3 regions of the Streptomyces sp. NPDC111802 genome follow, and region 1 is predicted to be linked to each of the others. Evidence: riboswitches for the same ligand, from Rfam matches in the RefSeq annotation. Region 1 holds a riboswitch; each other region holds the start of a gene.
The links. A riboswitch is a leader RNA that binds a small molecule or an ion and turns the genes downstream of it on or off. The one in region 1 is predicted to bind cobalamin.
Positions count from the first base shown of each region.

Region 2: it holds a riboswitch for cobalamin, as region 1 does, so the genes downstream of both, ACZ7NC_RS04795 (energy-coupling factor ABC transporter permease) here and ACZ7NC_RS34010 (cobalamin biosynthesis protein) in region 1, are expected to answer to the same signal.
Region 3: it holds a riboswitch for cobalamin, as region 1 does, so the genes downstream of both, ACZ7NC_RS10950 (ribonucleoside-diphosphate reductase subunit alpha) here and ACZ7NC_RS34010 (cobalamin biosynthesis protein) in region 1, are expected to answer to the same signal.

Region 1 covers NZ_JBVKCZ010000039.1:55,041-59,922, forward strand. The annotation lists gene ACZ7NC_RS33990 (class II aldolase/adducin family protein) at 1-76, opposite strand, end outside; gene ACZ7NC_RS33995 (lysozyme) at 285-1,049, shown strand; gene ACZ7NC_RS34000 (inorganic phosphate transporter) at 1,203-2,444, shown strand; gene ACZ7NC_RS34005 (hypothetical protein) at 2,488-2,709, shown strand; cobalamin riboswitch at 2,826-2,965, shown strand; gene ACZ7NC_RS34010 (cobalamin biosynthesis protein) at 3,068-4,012, shown strand; gene ACZ7NC_RS34015 (cobyric acid synthase) at 4,009-4,882, shown strand, end outside.
Region 2 covers NZ_JBVKCZ010000003.1:324,105-328,986, reverse strand. The annotation lists gene ACZ7NC_RS04810 (ATP-binding cassette domain-containing protein) at 1-643, opposite strand, end outside; gene cbiQ (cobalt ECF transporter T component CbiQ) at 640-1,389, opposite strand; gene ACZ7NC_RS04800 (energy-coupling factor ABC transporter substrate-binding protein) at 1,393-1,758, opposite strand; gene ACZ7NC_RS04795 (energy-coupling factor ABC transporter permease) at 1,758-2,456, opposite strand; cobalamin riboswitch at 2,487-2,673, opposite strand; gene ACZ7NC_RS04790 (M55 family metallopeptidase) at 2,774-3,607, shown strand; gene ACZ7NC_RS04785 (M20/M25/M40 family metallo-hydrolase) at 3,600-4,882, shown strand, end outside.
Region 3 covers NZ_JBVKCZ010000008.1:108,742-113,623, reverse strand. The annotation lists gene ACZ7NC_RS10955 (ribonucleotide-diphosphate reductase subunit beta) at 1-391, opposite strand, end outside; gene ACZ7NC_RS10950 (ribonucleoside-diphosphate reductase subunit alpha) at 391-2,766, opposite strand; cobalamin riboswitch at 2,890-3,014, opposite strand; gene ACZ7NC_RS10945 (GNAT family N-acetyltransferase) at 3,067-3,573, opposite strand; gene ACZ7NC_RS10940 (NACHT domain-containing protein) at 3,726-4,882, shown strand, end outside.

The DNA.
Region 1 (4,882 bases):
CCCCCACTTCCTGTGAGCCCTCCCGCGCATCCCGCAGATCCCGTGCGCCCCGCCGATCCCGCCGCTCCTCAGCCATGCCCGCGATCCTGCCAGCCGCGCCCCGCACACGGCGTCAACTCGTAGCCGGGGCCGCGCACTTTAGGGCGGAAGGCCGAGCTCGGGAAGGGCGCATCCATGGGCATATCGCCCTCACCCCACCCTTGGCCGGAGATCGATCGACATTCAACGATCTTCCACTACTCTCTGCCTGATTTGTCGTGCACGTCGCCATTCCGGGGGGAAATATGGCCCGTGATCGCAAACCGTCCCGTCACCGCTCCCAGCGTTCCCACCGCTCCCGCCTCATAGCGATATCCGTGGCCGCCCTCACCCTCGGCGGCACCGCCCTCGTCGAGATCCCGGCCGCCGCGGCGAGCAAGCCCAAGGGGCATGACGTCTCCTCCCACCAGAAGAACGTCAACTGGCAGAGCTCGAAGACCAAGGGCGCCAAGTTCGTCTACATCAAGGCGACCGAGTCCCACACGTACCGCAACCCCTACTTCGGCCGGCAGTACTCCGGCTCCCGCACCGCCGGCCTGATCCGCGGCGCCTACCACTTCGCGCTGCCGGACAAGTCGTCGGGCAGGGCCCAGGCCTCGTTCTTCGTGCGCAACGGCAGTGACTGGCGGGCGGACGGCTGGACCCTGCCGCCCGCCCTCGACATCGAGTACAACCCGTACAGCAGGCACAAGTGCTACGGGCTGAGCAAGGCGAAGATGGTCAGCTGGATCCAGTCCTTCAGCAGCGAGGTGAAGCGGCTGACCGGCCGCCGCCCGGTGATCTACACGACCACCCACTGGTGGAACAACTGCACCGGCGCCAGCCACGCCTTCGCCTCGAACCACGCCCTGTGGATAGCGCGCTACGACTCCTCGACCGCGGGCTCGATGCCGGCCGGATGGCAGTTCTGGACCTTCTGGCAGTACGACAACGGCGGCAGCCTGCCGGGTGACCAAAATCTCTTCAACGGCTCCATGACCCAGCTGAGGAAGTTCGCTCGGGGCTACTAGCCCGGCGGCGCCTGGGCCGCGCGGCGACCGGAGAGCCGAAGGTCTCCTCTTCCGGCGCTCCCGGACACCATGCGGCCCACCCCAGTTCATCTCTCGTTCATCCAGGTTACTTACGTTCGTCCGGCCAATGACCTCGAACGATTGCCTGGGTAAATGGAAAACTTCTCGCTGATCCTCGCGATTGTGGTGGTGACCGCACTCGCGTTCGATTTCACGAACGGTTTTCACGACACCGCCAACGCGATGGCCACGACCATCTCGACCGGTGCGCTCAAGCCCAAGGTCGCGGTGGCCATGTCCGCCGTGCTGAACCTTGTCGGCGCCTTCCTCTCCGTGGAGGTCGCCAACACGATCTCCAAAGGTCTCGTCGACGAGACCGGTATACGTCCCGAGGTCATATTCGCCGCGTTGGTCGGAGCGATCCTCTGGAACCTGCTGACCTGGCTCGTGGGCCTGCCGTCCAGCTCCTCGCACGCCCTGATGGGCGGTCTGATCGGCGCCACCATCGCCTCGGCCGGCGTCGGCGCCGTCCACGGCGACGCGCTCGTCACCAAGGTGCTGATCCCGGCGATCGCCGCCCCGCTGGTCGCGGGCATCGCCGCGCTGCTGGCCACCCGTCTGACCTACTCCCTCGGCAGGAAGGCCGACGGCAAGGCCGCCGCCAAGGGCTACCGGAGCGGGCAGATCGCCTCCGCCGGCCTGGTCTCCCTCGCTCACGGCACCAACGACGCGCAGAAGACCATGGGCATCATCACCCTCGCCCTGGTCGCCGGCGGCGCCGTCGCCCCCGACTCCGACCCGCCCCTGTGGGTCATCCTCTCCGCGGGCCTGGCCATCGCGCTCGGCACCTACCTCGGCGGCTGGCGCATCATCCGCACCATGGGCAAGGGCCTGACCGACCTTCAGCCGCAGCAGGGCTTCGCCGCCCAGACCAGCGCGGCCACGGTCATCCTGGCCTCCTCCCACCTCGGCTTCTCCCTGTCCACCACGCACTCCGTCTCCGGTTCGGTGATGGGTGCCGGCCTCGGCCGCAAGGGCGGCGTCGTCCGCTGGTCGACGGCCACCCGGATGTTCGTCGCCTGGGGCCTGACCCTCCCGGCCGCCGCCCTGGTCGGCGCGCTCGCGGAGTACGTCACGGGCTTCGGCGCCTGGGGCACTGCCGTGGTCGCCGTCTTCCTGGTCGCCTCCAGCGCCGCGATCTGGAAGCTCTCCCGCCGCGAGGTCGTCGACCACACGAACGTCAACGAGGCGAGCGGCACGGACGAGTCGCCCGGCGTGGTCACCACCGCCATGGCCGCCGTGACCCCGCCCCCGGCGGGCCCGGCGCCCGAGGACCTGACGGCCACCATCCCGGCCCCGTCCACCGAGCCGGCGCCCTCGCAGGCCGGCGTCTGACGACCCCACCCAGTTACTCGGCTACCCCCAAGAAAGAAGAAGCATGAAGATCGACTGGGCGGCCCTCGGCTCCGTCTTCGGCGTCAGCCTCGTGGTCACGGTGGCCCTGGTGGGCCTGTTCACCCTCGGCATCGCGGGCCTGTCCCGCCAGGAGAAGGCCTCGGCCCAGGGCGGCTCGGCCGCTCTCGCGGTCACCGGTGCCTACACGTGCTTCGCGGCGTGCGCCGCGGCGGTGGCGTACGGCATCTATCTGATCGTGGCCTGACGCACAGCGCGCATCACCTGAAACACCCCAGGTGCGGGACGGACGACCGTCCCGCACCTCGCTGCTGTGTGGGCCTTCGCACACTCTCCCGTCGCAGGTCAACGGCAAGTTGACGGCCCTTCCAACCCCGTGGTGGACTGCCGGGGCCAAGTACGGCGGCAGAAGAGGAAGCCGGTGTGAATCCGGCGCGGTCCCGCCACTGTCACCGGGGTAGAAAGCCCCGGGAGCCAGGAACTCTCACCGCCGGTCTCGTCGAACCAGGGCGTGGACACCCTGAGTGAGGACATGACGCGATGCTCGCCTGCCGATCGACACGCAGTATTAGACCCACGTGTGACCCCGCGGTCGGCTGACCCCGATGCGAGCCGATCGCGTCTTCGCGTACGGCGCCGCCGCCGGACTTCTCGGTGATCTGCTGCTCGGCGATCCGCGCCGGGGGCATCCGGTCGCCGCGTTCGGGCGGGCCGCCGCCGCCGTGGAAAGAGTGCTGTGGCGCGACAACCGCACCCGGGGCGCGGTGCACACCGCCGTGTGCGCCGGTGGCGCCGTCGTCGCCGGAGCGCTCGCCGCGCGTGTCGTACGTACCTCTCCCGCCGCCTCCGTCGCGCTGACCGGCGCCGCCACCTGGGCGGTCGTCGGGGGGACTTCGCTGGCCCGGGAGGCCCGGTTCATCGGGCGTGCCCTGGAAGCGGGGGATGTCGACGGGGCGCGGGCGCGGCTGCCGCATCTGTGCGGGCGGGATCCGCAGGCGCTGGACGCGGACGGGATCGCGCGGGCGGTCGTGGAGTCCGTCGCCGAGAACACCTCCGACGCGGTGGTGGGGGCTCTGGTGTGGGGGGCCGTCGGCGGGGTTCCCGGCCTGCTCGGCTTCCGGGCCGTGAACACGCTCGACGCCATGGTGGGGCACAAGTCGGCCAAGTACCGCCGCTACGGATGGGCTTCGGCCCGGCTCGACGACCTGGTCGGCTGGCCCGGGGCACGGCTGACCGCCGTACTCGCCGCCGTCGCCGGGGGCGACCCCCGCGGGGCGCTACGGGCCTGGCGTGCCGACGCCGCCAAGCACCCGAGCCCCAACGCCGGGCCCGTCGAGGCCTCGTTCGCGGGGGCGCTCGGCGTTCGGCTCGGCGGCACCCTGTCGTACGGCGGGCGGGTCGAGCATCGGCCGGTGCTCAACGGGGAGACCGGCCGGGCCGTTCGGGCCACGGACATCGAGCGTGCCGTGCGTCTCTCGCAGCGTGTGAGCTGGCTCGCGCTCGGTGTGTGCGCCGGCGCGCGGCTCCTCAGGAAAGGGCGTACGTCATGACGGGCGGTGGACTTCTCGTCGCCGGCACCACCTCCGACGCCGGCAAGAGCGTCGTCACCGCCGGGATCTGCCGTTGGCTGGTGCGGCAGGGGGTGAAGGTGGCGCCGTTCAAGGCGCAGAACATGTCCCTCAACTCGTTCGTCACCAAAGAGGGTGCCGAGATCGGGCGTGCTCAGGCCATGCAGGCCCAGGCCTGTCGCGTCGAGCCGACCGCGCTGATGAATCCCGTGCTGCTCAAGCCCGGTGGTGAGCAGAGCAGTCAGGTCGTGCTGCTGGGCAAGCCGGTGGGCGAGCTGAGCGCACGCGGGTACCACGGCGGGCGGCAGCGGCAGTTGCTCGGGACCGTACTGGACTGTCTCGCCGAGTTGCGGGGCACGTATGACGCGGTGATCTGTGAGGGGGCCGGTTCTCCGGCGGAGATCAATCTGCGCCGGACCGACATCGTCAACATGGGCATCGCCCGCAATGCCGGGCTCCCGGTCCTCGTCGTCGGTGACATCGACCGCGGTGGTGTCTTCGCCTCCTTCTTCGGCACCGTCGCGCTGCTGTCCCGGGAGGACCAGGAACTCGTCGCCGGGTTCCTGGTGAACAAGTTCCGAGGGGACGTCAGCCTCCTGGAGCCCGGCCTCGACATGCTGCACGGGCTCACCGGGCGGCACACCTACGGCGTCCTCCCCTTCCGGCACGGCCTCGGCATCGACGAGGAGGACGGGCTTCGGGTCTCCCTGCGCGGGACGGTCCGGGAGTCGAACGTCGCCCCGCCCGTCGGGGAGGACGTGCTGCGGGTCGCCGTATGCGCGATTCCCCTGATGTCCAACTTCACCGACGTGGACGCGCTCGCCGCCGAACCCGGCGCCGTCGTGCGGTTCG
Region 2 (4,882 bases), on a different contig from region 1:
GTGCCGCGTCGTCGGCCCAGCGCAGGGCGAGATCGACGTCGTGGGTGGCCATGACCACCGTGGTGCCGCTCGCGCGCAGCCCGCCGAGCGTGGCGAGCAGACGCTCCTGCCCGTCGGGGTCGAGCCCGGCGGTCGGCTCGTCGAGGATCAGCACGCGCGGCCGCATGGCGACCGCCCCGGCGATGGCGGTGCGCTTGCGCTGCCCGTACGACAGCAGATGCGTGGGCCGGTCGGCCAGCGCGGTGATGTCCAGCGCGGCCAGCGCCTCGTCGACCCGTGCCCGCACTTCGGCGTCGGACAGGCCCAGGTTCAGCGGGCCGAAGGAGACGTCCTGCGCGACGGACGCGGCGAAGAGCTGGTCGTCGGGGTCCTGCACCACCAGCTGGACGGTCGTCCGCAGCCGCGTCAGCCCCTTGCGGTCGTACGTGACCGGCGCCCCTTCCACCGCCAACCCGCCTCTGTGCGGCTTGAGTCCGCCGCTGAGCAGGCGCATCAGCGTGGTCTTGCCGCTGCCGTTGCGGCCCAGCAGCGCGAGCGCGCGCCCCTCACACACGTCGAAGTCGAGGCCGCTGAGCACGACGGGGCCGTCCTCGTAGGCATAGGACGCGCCCCGCAGGGCGACCAGGGCGGTGGGCTCGCTCATGGCAGGGCCTTCTCCAGTACGAGGGTGAGGGCGGCCAGCGCTGCGAGCAGTGCGCAACTCGCGGCCGTGAAGCGGACGGAGATCCGGGCCTGGGGCACCAGGACGCGCAGCGTGCCGTCGTAGCCGCGCCCGGCGAGCCCGGCCTGGAGCCGGGTCGCCCGGTCGAAGGCCCGCACGAACGCGGTGGCGCCGAGCCCGGAGAGCGAGCGCCACTCCGCGGCCCGACTGGTGTGGCCGAGCCGGGCGGCCTGGGCGTCCCGGACGCGCCGCACGGAGTCCAGGAGCAGGAAGCTCATGCGGTACGTGACCAGGGCGACGTCGACGACCGGCGCGGGCACCCCGGCCTTCACCAGGCGGGGCAGCAGATCGGACATCGGCGTGGTGAAGGCGAACAGCAGCACGCCGAGGGAGGCGGCCGAGGTGCGCAGCAGCAGTTCCCCGGCGCGCCGCCCCCCGTCGTCGGCGAGGGACACGAAGCCCTCCGGGCCGCCCACTTGGACCAGCAGCGTGACCGCGCCGGTCACACAGAAACCGAGCGGCACGCGATAGGCGCGCCACAGCCGCCGCGCGGGCACGCCCGCCGGCCCCAGCAGCACGGTGAGCGCGGTGACCAGGACCAGCGCGGCGCCCGGCCAGGGCGGCAGCGAGATCGCGAGCACGGTGAGGCCGAGTCCGAGCACGGCCTTGTCCACGGGATGACGGCGGCGCCAGCGACTGCTGTGCGCTGCCGCGTCGATCGGCAGCACGCGTCAGACCTTGCCGGCCTTCGGTTCCTCGGCGCTGGGCTCCCCGGCGGTGGGCTCCCGCTCCAGCGCCCGCCGCTCACCCTGCTTCCGGCCCCGGTGCAGACCGAAGTAGTAGGCGAGCACACCGGCGCCGAGAGCCGCCTGGAGCGAGAACAGGGCCGACTCGATCTCGCCGGACGGCGGCTCGTAGAGCGGCGAGAACCACGGCTTGTAGTCCGGCTCGATCTCGGTGATCGCCGACTCGGCCTCGCCGTCGGAGCCCGTGAACGGCTCCTCCTTGTGGTCGCCGAGGCCGAGCGCGAGCGGCAGCACGGCGAGCGCGGCCACGACGAGCAGCAGCAACAGGTTGATCTTCGTGTTCTTCTTCATCACGCCACCGCCTCGGTCTCGGTCCGGGACCGCTCGCCGGCGACGAGCACGCCGAGCCGGGTCAGTTCGCCCTTGCTGGACTGCACCAGCAGCCGCATCACAAGCACCGTGAGCAGGCCCTCGCTCACCGCGAGCGGGATCTGGGTGACGGCGAAGATGGAGCCGAACTTGCCGAGCGCGCCCAGGAATCCGCTGCTCGGGTCGGGGAAGGCGAGCGCCAGCTGGACGCTGGTCACGCAGTAGGTGGACAGGTCGGCGACGAACGCCCCGAAGAACACGGCGACCATCAGCGGCACGTCGAAGCGCCGCAGCAGCTTGTAGATCGCGTACCCGGCCCAGGGCCCGACGATCGCCATCGAGAAGACGTTGGCGCCGAGCGTGGTCAGGCCGCCGTGCGCCAGCAGCAGCGCCTGGAACAGCAGGGTGATGGTGCCGAGCACCGCCATGATCGGCGGCCGGAACAGGATGGCGCCGAGCCCGGTACCGGTGGGATGCGAGCAGCTGCCGGTCACCGAGGGCAGCTTCAGCGCGGACAGGACGAAGGTGAAGGCTCCGGAGGCGCCGAGGAGCAGTGTGCTCTCGGGGTGCTCCCTGACCTCACGGGTGAGTGAACGGACTCCGTGTACGACGAACGGCGCGGACGCGACGCCCCAGGCGACCGCGTGCGCCGGAGGCAGGAAACCCTCGGCTATGTGCATGGCTCAGCAGACCCTCTCCAGCACCTCGTGGATGGTTGACGCGCCTTGGCCGGTCTCCTGGCTGACGGGTACCACACGCCCGTGCTCCGCCTTCCCGGGTTCCGAAGAACCCAGTGGCTGCCCATGAGGGCCGGAGCCGGACTTCCCGATTCACAGTGGCGAGGGCCGCACCGGCATCACACCGGATTTCCCGTTCACCAAGGCGTCGTGACAGTAGTGCCCGCACACGGTGGCTGACAAGCGGGCCCAGGGGGCGTGAAAGCGGCGTTCGTCCGCTTCGTGGCGGGTTCTCGCGCGGGCGCGTAACGTGACGGAGCATGAAGATCCTCATCAGTGCCGACATGGAGGGCGCCACCGGTGTGACCTGGCCGGGCGACGTGCTGCCCGGGACCCCGCAGTGGGAGCGGTGCCGGGGGATGTTCACCTCGGACGTCAATGCCGCGGTGCTGGGATTCTTCGACGGCGGCGCCGACGACGTCGTCATCAATGAGGCGCACTGGTCCATGCGCAATCTGCTGCTCGAACGGCTCGACGAGCGGGCCGAGATGCTCACCGGCCGGCACAAGTCGCTGTCCATGGTCGAGGGCGTTCAGCACGGCGACGTGGACGGCATCGCCTTCGTCGGCTACCACGCGGGCGCCGGCATGGAGGGCGTCCTCGCGCACACCTACCTCGCCAACTCCATCACCGGGGTGTGGCTGAACGACGTACGGGCGAGCGAGGGGCTGCTGAACGCGCACGTCGTCGCCGAGTACGGCGTGCCCGTCGTGCTCGTCACCGGCGACGACGTGGCCTGCGAGGACGCGCTCGGGTACGCGCCCGAGGCGCTGAAGGTCGCCGTCAAGGACCACGTCTCGCGGTACGCCGCCGTGTGCCGTACACCGGCCAGGACCGCCGCCGACATCCGCGCGGCGGCGAAGGAGGCGGCCGCGCTGGCGGTCCGTCAGCAGCCGGTGAGCGGCGGCCCGTTCACCGTCGCCGTCGAGTTCGACGCGGAGCACCTCGCGATGGCCGCCACCGTCGTCCCGGGCGTCGAACGTATCGGCGAACGAAAGGTGGCGTACACCAGCGAGCGTATGTACGAGGGAATCCGTACCTTCAAGGCGGTCACCACGATCGTCTCGGCCGCGGTGGAGGAGCAGTATGGCTGACGGGCAGGCGCTGGACGAGGTCGTGACGTTCACCTCCGACCTCATCCGCATCGACACGACCAATCGCGGGGGCGGGGACTGCCAGGAGCGGCCCGCCGCCGAGTACGCCGCCGCGCGGCTGGCCGAGGCGGGCCTGGAGCCCACCCTGCTGGAGCGCGTCAAGGGCCGCACGAACGTCGTCGCCCGCATCGAGGGCAGCGACCCCTCGGCGGCCGCGCTGCTCGTCCATGGTCATCTGGACGTGGTGCCCGCGCAGGCCGACGAGTGGAGCGTGCACCCGTTCTCCGGGGAGATCCGCGACGGGGTCGTGTGGGGCCGGGGCGCGGTCGACATGAAGAACATGGACGCGATGATCCTCGCCGTCGTCCGGGCCTGGGCGCGGGAGGGCGTACGGCCCCGCCGGGACGTTGTGATCGCATTCACCGCGGACGAGGAGGCGAGCGCCGAGGACGGCTCCGGCTTCCTCGCGGACCGGCACGCCGGGCTGTTCGAGGGCTGCACCGAGGGGATCAGCGAGTCGGGCGCGTTCACCGTCCACGACGGCGGCGGCCGGCAGATCTACCCGCTCGCGGCCGGGGAGCGCGGCACCGGCTGGCTCAAGCTCACGGCACGCGGCCGGGCCGCGCACGGCTCCCAGCCCAACCGGGAGAACGCGGTGACCCGCCTCGCCGCCGCCGTCACCCGCATCGGCGCCCACGAGTGGCCGATCCGCCTGACCCCGACGGTCCGCGCCGCCCTCACCGAACTCGCCGCGCTGTACGGCCTCGACGCCGACCTGGCCGACGTGGACGCACTGCTGGCGAAGCTCGGCCCGGCCGCCAAGCTGGTGGAGGGCACCGTCCGCAACAGCGCCAACCCGACCATGCTGGACGCCGGTTACAAGGTCAATGTGATCCCGGGGGAGGCGGTGGCCTACGTCGACGGCCGGTATCTCCCCGGCTTCGAGGACGAGTTCCGCGCGACCGTCGACGAACTCACCGGCCCGGACGTGGACTGGGAGTTCCACCACCACGAGGTGGCCCTCCAGTCGCCGGTCGACTCGCCGACCTACGCCCGTATGCGCGCCGCCGTCGAGGAGTTCGCGCCCGAGGGCCACGTGGTGCCGTACTGCATGCCCGGCGGCACGGACGCCAAGCAGTTCTCGCGGCTCGGCATCACCGGCTACGGCTTCTCGCCGCTGCGGCTGCCGGAGGGCTACGACTACGGGGCCATGTTCCACGGCGTCGACGAACGGGTGCCGGTCGAGGCGCTGCACTTCGGTGTGCGGGTACTCGA
Region 3 (4,882 bases), on a different contig from region 1:
CGTCGAAGGCCGCCGCCCTGTCCTCCGGGTCGGGCAGGTAGGTGTCGAGCAGCGTCAAGTAGAACTGGACGTGCACGGCCTCCTCGAAGAGCTGGCGCGACAGGTACAGGCGCGCCTCCGGGGAGTTGATGTGCTTGTACAGCGTCAGCACCAGGTTGTTCGCGACGATCGAGTCGCCCGTCGCGAAGAACGCGACCAGCCGGCCGATCATGTGCTGCTCACCCTCGGACAGCTTCGCCAGGTCGGCGACGTCCGAGTGGAGGTCGACCTCCTCGACGGTCCAGGTGTTCTTGATGGCGTCCCGGTAGCGCTCGTAGAAGTCCGGGTAGCGCATGGGGCGGAGAGTCAGCTCGAAGCCAGGGTCGAGGAGATTGGCGTTACGGGTGGTCATTACTGGCAGGCCTCGCAGGACTCGGGGTTTTCCAGGGAGCAGGCGACGGCGTCGGGCTCGGCGACCTGCTGGACGGGGATGGTCTTCTCGGGCTGGGCGGCCTGGGCCTGGGCGGCGCGGGCGATGCGGGTCGCCGGGCGCGAGCGCAGGTAGTACGTCGTCTTCAGGCCCTGCTTCCAGGCGTACGCGTACATCGAGGAGAGCTTGCCGATGGTCGGCGTCTCCAGGAAGAGGTTCAGGGACTGGGACTGGTCCAGGAACGGCGTCCGGTCGGCGGCCATGTCGATCAGGCCGCGCTGCGGGATCTCCCACGCCGTGCGGTACAGGGCCCGTACGTCCGCCGGGATCCAGGCGAACTCCTGCACCGAGCCGTTCGAGTCGCGCAGCGCCTCACGGGTGCGGGCGTCCCAGACGCCGAGCTCCTTGAGGTCGTTGACCAGGTAGGAGTTGACCTGGAGGAACTCGCCGGAGAGCGTCTCGCGCTTGAACAGGTTGGAGACCTGCGGCTCGATGCACTCGTAGACGCCGGCGATGGACGCGATGGTGGCGGTGGGGGCGATGGCGAGCAGGAGGGAGTTGCGCATGCCGGTCGTGGCGATACGGCTGCGCAGGGCCGCCCAGCGCTCCGGCCAGGTCAGCTCGACGCCGTAGTGGTCGGGGTGCAGGACACCCTTGGCGGTACGGGTCTTCTCCCAGGCCGGTAGCGGGCCGCTCCGCTCGGCGAGGTCGGCGGAGGCTTCGTACGCGGCGAGCATGATGCGCTCGGCGATACGGGTGGAGAGCGCCTTGGCCTCCGGCGAGTCGAAGGGGAGGCGCAGCTTGAAGAAGACGTCCTGGAGGCCCATCGCGCCCAGGCCCACCGGCCGCCACTTGGCGTTCGAACGGCCCGCCTGCTCGGTCGGGTAGAAGTTGATGTCGACGACGCGGTCGAGGAACGTGACGGCCGTGTGGACGGTGGCGTCCAGCCGCTCCCAGTCGATGTCGCCGGTCGTCGTGTCGACGAACGCGCCGAGGTTGACGGACCCCAGGTTGCAGACGGCCGTCTCCCCGTCGTCGGTGACCTCCAGGATCTCCGTGCAGAGGTTGGAGGAGTGGACGACATGGCCCGGCAGGGCGGTCTGGTTGGCGGTGCGGTTGGCGGCGTCCTTGAAGGTCATCCAGCCGTTGCCGGTCTGCGCGAGGGTGCGCATCATGCGGCCGTAGAGGTCGCGGGCGGGGATGGTCTTCTTGGCGAGCCCCGCGGCCTCCGCCTTGCGGTAGGCGGCGTCGAACTCCTCGCCCCACAGGTCGACCAGCTCGGGCACGTCGGCGGGGGAGAAGAGGCTCCACGGCTCGTCGGCGTTGACCCGGCGCATGAACTCGTCCGGGATCCAGTGCGCGAGGTTCAGGTTGTGCGTACGGCGGGCGTCCTCACCGGTGTTGTCGCGCAGCTCCAGGAACTCCTCGATGTCGGAGTGCCAGGTCTCCAGGTAGACCGCGGCGGCACCCTTGCGCCGGCCGCCCTGGTTCACGGCGGCGACGGAGGCGTCGAGCGTCTTCAGGAACGGGACGATGCCGTTGGAGTGGCCGTTGGTGCCGCGGATCAGCGAACCGCGGCTGCGGATGCGGGAGTACGCGATGCCGATGCCGCCGGCGTGCTTCGAGAGGCGGGCGACCTGGTGGTAGCGGTCGTAGATGGAGTCCAGCTCGTCGAGCGGGGAGTCGAGGAGGTAGCAGGACGACATCTGGGGGTGGCGGGTGCCGGAGTTGAAGAGTGTGGGGGAGGAGGGGAGGTAGTCAAGGCGGCTCATGAGCCCGTAGAGCGCGGCGACTTCGTCCAGTGCGCGGGTGGTGTCGTCCTCGGCGAGACCGGCGGCGACGCGCAGCATGAAGTGCTGGGGCGTCTCGATGACCTTGCGGGTGATGGGGTGCCGGAGCAGATAGCGGCTGTGCAGGGTGCGCAGGCCGAAGTAGCCGAAGCGGTCGTCGGCGCCGGTGTCGATGAGCGCGTCGAGACGGGCCGCGTGGATCCGCGCGAAGTCGGCGGTCCGGTCGGCGATGAGGCCCTCGCGGTGCCCGACCGCGACCGACTCGGTGAAGGACGTGACGCCCTGCGAGGCGGCCTCGGCGGCGATGGAGACGGTCAGCAGCCGGGCGGCGAGCCTGCTGTAGGCGGGGTCCTCGGAAATGAGACCGGCCGCCGCCTCGGTGGCCAGCTCGCGCAGCTCCGAGTCGTCCGCGCGGGCGGACCGGCCGCGCAGCGCGGCGGCGGCGACCCGGCCGGGGTCGGCGTCGGGGAGGTCGGCGGTCAGCTCGGTGAGGGTCCGCAGCAGTGCGGTTCCCGGACCGTCGATGTCCTGGATCGCTGAGGCCGGTTCGGCTGGCGCGATGGTCACGTGGGGCTCTCCCTCGCTCGGCACGGGGCCTTGCGGAGGGCAGGGGGCAGCTCACGAGCGCACGGGGCGTCGCGTCCACCAGCCCATTCCACGAGGCCCGGACGTCATGGCACCCGGACCGGGTGGTCGGGTGCGCTGTCGGCAGGTCCTCGGACTGAACCAGGCGTGCAAAAGCACGCATGTACACCGTTGCGGGACAGTTCCGGATTCGCACCGGATTCCCCTGCGGCGACAGCGAGGACGAGCATACATCTTGTGCTCGCCTGCCACGCCACCCCCAGATGTTGTGTCGCGGTGGTTTCAGAGCGTCAACTCGTAGGTGAGAAGAGTGATGTCGTCGAGGTGCGGAATCGGGTTCCAGTCCCGCGCGGGTGTGCGGACGAAGCCCAGACGTTCGTAGATGCGGTGGGCGCCGTGCATGGTGCGCTGGGTCGACAGGACGATCCGTACGCAGCCCTCCGCGGTCCGTGCGCGGTCGACGCAGGCACGCACGAGGGCCTCGCCTGCGCCGCGGCCGCGAGCCGAGCGATCGATGGCGAGCATCCGGATCTCCGCCTCTCCGGGACGGGCGATGTCGGCCATCGGCCCGCCGTCCGGCACGAAGGTCACGCCGCCCAGCAGCCGGCCGTCCTCGACAGCCACCAGCACCTCCGCGGCGGCCGCACGCTTGGCCACGTCCTTGAGCTCACCGAGGTATTCATCACTCTCGCCGAAGTCGAGCAGGCCGTCCTGGAGATAGGCCTGGGCGGTGATCTCGCCGAGCGCCTCGTACTCGCCGGGATCCGCCTGCCGGATCACGATGTCCATACGGCCGAGTCTGCCGGACCGGTACGGCGGCGGCCTCGGGTTTTCGCCGAGAGCCGCCGGGTTGCGGGGAGTTCCCGGAGTGCTTCCATGGAGGTAGGTGTCGGCGCCCGCGGTCCTCCGTTTCGAGAGCCTTGTTCGGAAGGAGACCCACGATGACGAGGGTCGTCCGTCACCCGCCCGGCAAGGAGCGGCCTCGCGACGCGCCGATGGCGACACTGGCTCCGAGACGGGCAGGCAGCTGGGCCAAGCGTGGATTCGTGGGCCACTGGCACAGGCTGACGATCCGTCTGGAGGCCCGCCGCGGCGCCACCCGCCCCAAGAAATGGCGCCGATGGCTCTCCTACACCAACGTCACCCGGGCCATCTGGGTGGTCGCCGCGCTCGCGCTGCTCGCCTGGGCCGTGCAGGGCCTGTACATCGTGATCACGAGTTCCACGACCGGCTTCGAGCAGTGGCGGCAGGACAGCAAGGGGTTCGACGCCGTCATGCGCTTCGTCGGCCCGGTGCTCGCGGCGTCGATCGCCGCCACGCTCTTTCTGTTCTGGTGGTACCGGTGGACCAAGCGGCGCTATCTCGCGAAGGCACAGGACGACCCCTACCGACTGGTGCTCACCGCCGGCCCGGACGCCGCCGAGATCGTGGGCCGGGAGGAGATCGCCCAGGTCATCGCCGAACGGCTGCGGGAGCGCGACACACGCAGGCCCTATCTGCTGGTCGGCGGCGTCGGCGTGGGCAAAACCGCCGTCCTGGTACGGCTCACCGAACTGCTGGCCGAGCAGAACGCCGTGCCCGTGCCGATCCGGTTGCGGGACGCGACCGGTGACCTGAACTTCGAACGCATGGCCAGTCAGCGCTTCGCCGACGAGGCACCCCGAGGCATCCTCGCGCGCGGCAAGACCGAGCGGGTCTGGCAGCAACTGCTCGCCGACGACAAGCCGGTCGTCATCGCCGACGGACTGGAGGAGGCTCTGCTCGGCGACGGCCTCCAGCAGAACCGGGACAACATCATCCGGCGGGCCATCGAGCGCGCGCACGAGGAGAAGCTGCCCCTCGTCATCGCCTCCCGGCCGCACAGCCCGCTGGAGAGCACCCCGGCCGCGATCGTGGAGCTGGAACCACTCAGCGAGGAGGAGGCCCTGCGCTTCGTCCAAGCGCGTGTCCCGGAGACGGACGAGCGCCGCGTGGACTGGATCGTGGAGACGGCGGAGGTGACCGAGTCACCCGTCTATCTGCAGATAGCCCGCGAACTGCACCGCCACGGAGCCCTGGAGCACGATCGGCCGGAAGACGACCCGCAGCACATGAGCAC